DNA from 3 places in the Halopseudomonas maritima genome. Region 2 is predicted to be linked to each of the others. Evidence: predicted binding sites of a transcription regulator. Region 2 holds the regulator's gene; each other region holds the start of a gene.
The links. The regulator FliA, encoded in region 2, starts transcription of late flagellar genes. The targets are predictions, from matches to a motif close to CTAAAGTTTNNNNNNNNNNNGCCGNTAA.
Positions count from the first base shown of each region.

Region 1 (2,268 bases), 1.0 Mb from region 2:
GCCTCGGTCAACTGGTGCGCCAGGCGAGCCAGCTGCTCGCTGGTTGCTGCGCTGGAGACGGTTTGCTCTACGGTGCGCTCGGTGACGTCACGAATCTCTACCACACTTTGGGTAATGGCATCGGCGACCTGGCTTTGCTGCTCGACCGCCGAGGCGATCTCGCTGTTGCCCTCGCTGATCTGGCTGACCGCAGCGGCAATTTCTTGCAGTGATTCGCCGGCATCGGCCACCTGTTCAACTGATGCATGTGTCAGGCCGGCGCTGGCCTGCATGTCTTCAACCGCCACTTCAGTGCCATTTTGCAACGCCTCGATCATTCGTTGAATGTCATCGGTCGAGCTTTGTACCCGTTGCGCCAGTGCGCGCACCTCGTCTGCGACCACCGCGAACCCACGGCCCGACTCGCCCGCTCGGGCGGCTTCGATGGCGGCATTCAAGGCCAGCAGGTTGGTCTGCTCGGCGATTTCCCTAATCACGCGTACTACGCCGCTGATTTCCTGGCTGTGGCTCGACAGCTGATGCATGTGTTCGGTGCAGCGGTCGATACTGGTGACAAGACCTGTAATGGTCTGGCGTACTTGCAGCACCTGATCACGTCCGCGGGTGGCCAGGCTGTTGGCCTGGGTGGACTGGTCGCGTGACAGCGCGGTGCTGCCGGCGATGTCCTGCACGGTGGCGCTCATTTCGTTAACGGCTGCAGCCACCTGGTCGGTTTCTCCCTGTTGGGAGACCATGCCATCGCGTACCTGGCTCATCAGGCCGGCCAGCGCCATCGCGCCCTGATCCAGCTCCAGCGCGGCCTGGCGTACAGAGGATACTACCTGCTGCTGAGCCTGCTGCATGGCGTTGAAGGCTCGCGCCATGGAGCCGACTTCGTCCTGTGAGTCAGACTGCGCGCGCAGGGTCAGATCGCCACTGTTCTGCACCGCAATCATCACATCCCGCAGTGCCAGAATGTGCCGGGTGATAAAGGTGATAAGAAGTTGCGACACCAGCAGCACCAGCAGCATCAGCACCAATACCGTTGCGGCGTACAGGGGAGCTCTGGCCAGCAGCAAGTGCGTGAAATCCTGGCGCTCTACCGCCAGGGCTTTGCCGTCACCTGCCAGCCACGCGCCGGTATAGCGCTCTGCCTGGGCGCCGAGCTGACTGGCGTCCAGCCAGCGAGTGCTGCCGGTTTGTCCGCCCGGGGCGGTGATCCACTCTATGCCCTCGGTCTGGGCCTGGGTGCTCGGGCTGGCCGCGATGGCCTGAGCCAACTGTTGCCGTTGCTGTTCGATGCTGCGCTGCTCAACCCCGAGAGCAACCAGGACCAAGGCCAGTGTAGCGACAAAAGCGACACCGTTGACTGCCCAAAACTTGTATTTCAGTGGCAGGTTTTGAAGAAAACGCATGCATACTCCAGAGCACGATGGGAACGGAAGCGGTCGGCAGACTGGCCCCATTGAGGCGCCAGTATCCGTTGTCTTTGTGTTATATCGGTTGATTGCGGTCAAACTTGAAGCGCTCTGTCAGGCGCGGCAGAGCGGTAGTTGATCAGTTATACTGCGCGCAGTTTACAAATAAGGTCACCCATGACTACGCCGTTGGCAAAACCCCTGATGATTGATAGCGACGCCGAACTGGCTCGTTGCTGTGCGCACTGGCAAACCCTGCCGTTTGTTGCGGTTGATACTGAGTTTGTTCGCACTGAAACATTCTATCCGATTGCCGGCCTGATTCAGGTCGGAGATGGTGAGCGCGCCTTTCTGATTGACCCGTTGGCAATCGGTGATTGGACACCCCTGGTTACGTTGCTGCAAGACCCGACAGTAGTAAAGGTGCTGCACGCCTGCAGCGAAGATCTGGAAGTGTTTTCCCGCCTGTGCGGCGCGCTGCCGGCCCCGTTGTTTGATACTCAGTTGGCCGCCGCGTTTCTGGGTATGGACTTTTCAATGGGGTATTCCCGGTTGGTCAGCGAATTGCTGCGTATTGACCTGCCCAAGGATGAAACCCGCTCCGATTGGCTGCAACGCCCGTTGAGCTCCGCGCAAATTGAGTACGCCGCCCGCGATGCTCAGCACCTGGCCGAGCTCTACCAGATCATGGCACCACGGCTGGACGCTGCCGGGCTGACGGACTGGCTGTTGGCCGACACCGCCGAGCAGGTTGCGGCCAGCACGCAGGTGACTGAGCCTGAGCTGGCCTATCAGCAGGTCAAACAGGCGTGGCGTCTGGAGCCTGCCGATTTGGCGATTGTTCAGGTGCTTGCGGCCTGGCGCGAGCGCG
Region 1 is NZ_CP079801.1:382,464-384,731, reverse strand. It holds gene HV822_RS01700 (methyl-accepting chemotaxis protein) at 1-1,394, opposite strand, end outside; gene rnd (ribonuclease D) at 1,575-2,268, shown strand, end outside.
Region 1: the regulator FliA is predicted to act here: its motif matches at 1,476-1,503, upstream of HV822_RS01700 (methyl-accepting chemotaxis protein).

Region 2 (2,268 bases):
TGGCCAACGTCGACGTGTTGCTCGGCCTCAAGCCCAAGGCGACGCTGGCCGATGTGCTTGAAGGCCAGTGCGACCTGCGTGACGTCATGGTCAACGGCCCAGGCGGCATCCGTGTCGTGCCCGCTGCATCCGGTGCGGCCAACATGGTCAGCCTGAGTGCGCAGCAGCACGCGGGCCTGATCCAGGCGTTCAGCGAAATCGGCGACAATATCGACGTGCTGATTGTCGACACCGCCGCCGGTATCGGCGATTCGGTCGTCAGCTTTGTGCGTGCTGCGCAAGAAGCGCTTGTCGTGGTCTGTGACGAGCCCACCTCGATTACCGACGCATACGCGCTGATCAAGCTGCTTAATCGTGACTACGGCATGACCCGTTTCCGCGTGTTGGCCAACATGGTCGGCACACCGCAGGAAGGGCGCATGGTGTTTGCTAAGCTGGCCAAGGTGACTGATCGCTTTTTGGATGTCGCCCTGCAGTACGTTGGCGCTGTCCCCTTTGACGAGGCGGTGCGCAAGTCTGTCCAGAAGCAACGCGCGGTGTTCGAGGCCTTTCCGCGCAGCAAGGCCTCGTTGGCGATTCGGGCAATTGCCCAAAAGGTGGATGCCTGGCCACTACCGGCCAATCCCCGCGGTCACCTAGAGTTCTTTGTCGAGCGCCTGGTGCAGCCGGCAGGAACCGGTCTATGACGGCACAGGTTGGCAGATTGAACATGTATACACGCGCTCAGGGCTCGGCAGAGCAGCAGGATCGCCTGGTCGAGCAGTATGCCCCGCTGGTTAAACGTATTGCCTACCACTTGCTTGGACGCTTGCCCTCCAGCGTCCAGGTTGAAGACTTGATGCAGGCCGGCATGATCGGCCTGCTGGAAGCCTCCCGCAAATTCGATTTTGGCAAAGGCGCCAGTTTTGAAACCTACGCTGGTATCCGTATTCGCGGCGCCATGCTCGATGAGGTGCGCAAGGGCGATTGGGCCCCCCGTTCGGTGCATCGCAATACCCGCATGGTCAGCGATGCAATGCGCGCTGTGGAGGCGCGACTGGGGCGTGACGCTAAAGATCACGAGGTTGCCGCCGAATTGGAGATGAGTCTGGAAGAGTATTACGCCATTCTCAGCGACACCGCCGGCAGCAAGCTGTTCAGTTTTGACGACCTGCTGGAAGCCGGTGCTCCGGCAGATGTGCAGGGCGATGAGGAGCCGTTGAGCGGCTTGCAAGACGAGCGTTTTCGCGCGGCGCTGGTAGAGGCAATCGACGGCCTGCCCGAGCGCGAGCGGTTGCTGCTGTCGTTGTACTACGACGAAGAGCTGAACCTCAAGGAGATCGGGGCGGTGCTGGGCGTCAGCGAATCGCGGGTCAGTCAGTTGCACAGTCAGTGCGCGGCGCGCCTGCGGACGAAGCTGACAAACTGGCGAAATGATTGATTTTGTCGCCAACATCCGGACAATGCTCGGATTGCCCGACTGGCAAAAGGCCGGCAGGGTGCGGTAACGGCACATAAGAAGGGCGCGTCCGAACAGGCAGTTGGCAGCAGTTTCCTGTTCAGAGCATCTTTCTACGGCTTGTGTGGCCATTGGCAATGGGTATCTGGGAGTGCAGGCCTGCACTTTTCCTGGTTTGTACGGAGGTCGACTTGGACAAGAATATGAAAATTCTCATCGTTGATGATTTTTCGACGATGAGGCGCATCATCAAGAACCTGTTGCGCGACCTTGGGTTTACCAACACGGCTGAAGCCGACGACGGCAGCACCGCGTTGCCGATGCTGCAGAGCGGCAACTTCGACTTTCTGGTGACCGACTGGAACATGCCCGGTATGAGCGGCATCGATCTGCTGCGCGCGGTGCGCGCTGACGAACGTCTCAAGCACCTGCCTGTGCTGATGGTGACGGCCGAAGCCAAGCGCGACCAGATCATCGAGGCGGCTCAGGCTGGCGTGAACGGCTACGTGGTCAAACCTTTCACTGCGCAAGCGCTGAAAGAAAAGATCGAGAAGATTTTCGAGCGGGTGCAGCCCAAATAACATCCAGCCGGGGTACAGGTTATGGCTTTGAGCAAGGATCCCGGTCAGGCAACTGCCCAGGAATTCGAACATTCACTCAAGGACAACGCGCGCCAGCTGGTGGACCACCTTGAGAGCGGCGATTTTGCCGAGGCGTTGCTGGTTATCCACGCCATCAATCAGGCGCGTGATCGTGGTTTGTATCATGAGGTTGGCCAGCTGACCCGCGCGCTGCACAACGCCATTGTCAATTTTCAGATCGACACCACC
Region 2 is NZ_CP079801.1:3,293,853-3,296,120, forward strand. It holds gene fleN (flagellar synthesis regulator FleN) at 1-686, shown strand, start outside; gene HV822_RS15310 (RNA polymerase sigma factor FliA) at 683-1,420, shown strand; gene HV822_RS15315 (chemotaxis response regulator CheY) at 1,642-2,019, shown strand; gene HV822_RS15320 (protein phosphatase CheZ) at 2,047-2,268, shown strand, end outside.

Region 3 (2,268 bases), 370 kb from region 2:
GGTGCGCTGCGCCAGGTTGCGCACTTCGTCAGCGACCACGGCAAAGCCTCGACCCATCTCGCCAGCCCGTGCTGCCTCAATCGCAGCGTTCAGGGCCAGCAGGTTGGTCTGCTCGGCGATGTTGCGAATGACATCCAGCACCGAGGTGATTTCCTGGGCATCGCTGGAGAGGGTTTCCATATGCTCGACGGCGGTGGTAACGCTCGTCGACAGCTGGTTGATTTCGCCAATCGTGCGCTCGACCTGTGCGCGACCGTTGTCGGCGCCCTGGTTGGCCTTCTCGACTTCCTCCGCGGCGGCGTTGGCGTTCTGAGCAACATCCTGCACGCCATAGGTGATCTCGTTGATCGCGGTGGCCATCAACTCCATGCGCTCGGACTGTCGCGTCATGTCACGCAGGCTGTTATTGCTGATCTGGTCCAGCTGATGGCTGGAGCTGATCAACTGCCGGGCGCTGTCACCCAGCTGCTGGATGATGTCGCTCAAGTTGCGGTTGAAACGGTTGAAGTAATGCGCAATCTGCGACAGCTCATCGCGTGCCTCGTCATCCAGGCGTCGAGTCAGGTCTGCCTCGCCGCTGGCAACGTCGCGCATGGCGTTGACTACCTTGTCGAGCGGCTGAGAAATGCTGCGGCCAATGATGAACAACAGCAGGAACATTGCCAGGATCACCACGGCGCTAAGCACCACAGAGTTGATGACCGCCGAGCGGAATTTGGCCTGCATGGCATCAACGTAGATACCCGTACCCACCATGTAATCCCAGGGTTTGAAGAGCTTGAAGGCGGCAATCTTGGCGGAGCCGTCCTCTTCGCCCGGCTTGGGCCAGGAGTACTCGAAGCTGGCGCTGCCCTTGGAACGCGCTAGTTGAACCATTTCGGAAATGACGTTGACGCCGTCCTCGTTCTGCATGGTGGTGAGGTCGGTGCCGACGGTCTGCGGCGCCAGCGGGTGCATGATCATGATGTTATTCATGTCATTGACCCAGTAATACTCATTACCGCTGTAGCGCAGGGAGGAGAGGGCGTCGAGCGCCTCCTTGCGGGCCTGCTCGCTGGTCAGCTCGCCATTCAGCTCCTTCTGGTGATAGAAAACCATCAGGTCGTGGGCCACTTGCACCAGATGCGTTGCCTTGGTGATTTCGGCTTCTCGGATTTCTTTGTGCAGGTGCGAGAGCGACAAGCCTTCTGCGGTCAGGGTACTGACCAATGCAATAATCAGGATCAGCCAGATCCGCTGGCTGATTCGAATGTTGCGCAACAGCTTCATGTACAACCTCCACCCGCTGAATGTGATGTTTCTTGTTATGTGTTTGGCTGACACCGTGCCGGCAGCGAGGTGCTGGCGTGGTGTGCGTGTCCAGTGTGTCGGCTGATGCTGTCAAAACCTGAGCGGTATTTTCCCGTCACCCGTGATGGCGATTTGACTTCAAGTGCGCAGGGCTTGCAAGTAACAATCGGTTTCTGTGATCTTTTCTCATAAAACAGAACGCGTGTTTTCGCCTTGGCACTGGTATAAAGGCGTCCTGCGCCGTCACTGTGACGGCTTCATCCGCTGTTTGGCAGACAAGGGTTTCTCATGCAGTCATTTTTCAAGGTGGTTGGTCTGTGCTCGGCTTTGCTGGGCACCGTTACGCTCAGCACGCTGGCCCAGGCGGATGGCGCCCCGGCTCCACGGGTTGTCGGCTGGATTGAAAAGGGGTTGATCCTGCCCGAGTACACGGCGGTCAAGATCAAGGTGGACTCTGGCGCGCTGACCTCATCCATGCATGCGGTCAACCTGGAAGAGTTTGAGTACAAGGGCAATGACTGGGTGCGCTACGACGTGCCGGTTGAAGATGTTGATACGGGTGAAGAAATCACCATGCACTTTGAGCGGCCGGTCTACCGCCGAATTCTGGTGCGTGGCGCCGGTGGCTCGGAGCGTCGGCCGGTGGTGAAAATGTCTATTTGCATGGGCGATCAGGTCTACGAGGAACAGTTTTCCCTGCGCGACCGTGGCGACATGAATTACCCGGTGCTGATCGGGCGGCGCACCATCGAGCACATTGGCCTGATCGATGTGTCCGAGACGTTCATGCACAAACCCAGCTGCTCCGAAGCTCAACATGATCAGGAGCGCCGTCGTCAGCAGCAGCGCGAGCGGGACGGTGCTGGTAACGATGCGGCAGAGGCTGCCGAGGAATCGGACGCCTGATGCAAAAAGGGGCTGCCCAATCCGGCAGCCCCTTTTGCTTTGCTGTTGCCTGTTACCACATCAGATCATCAG
Region 3 is NZ_CP079801.1:3,662,911-3,665,178, forward strand. It holds gene HV822_RS16960 (methyl-accepting chemotaxis protein) at 1-1,269, opposite strand, end outside; gene rloA3 (retropepsin-like aspartic peptidase RloA3) at 1,579-2,196, shown strand; gene HV822_RS16970 (DUF2058 domain-containing protein) at 2,249-2,268, opposite strand, start outside.
Region 3: the regulator FliA is predicted to act here: its motif matches at 1,365-1,392, upstream of HV822_RS16960 (methyl-accepting chemotaxis protein).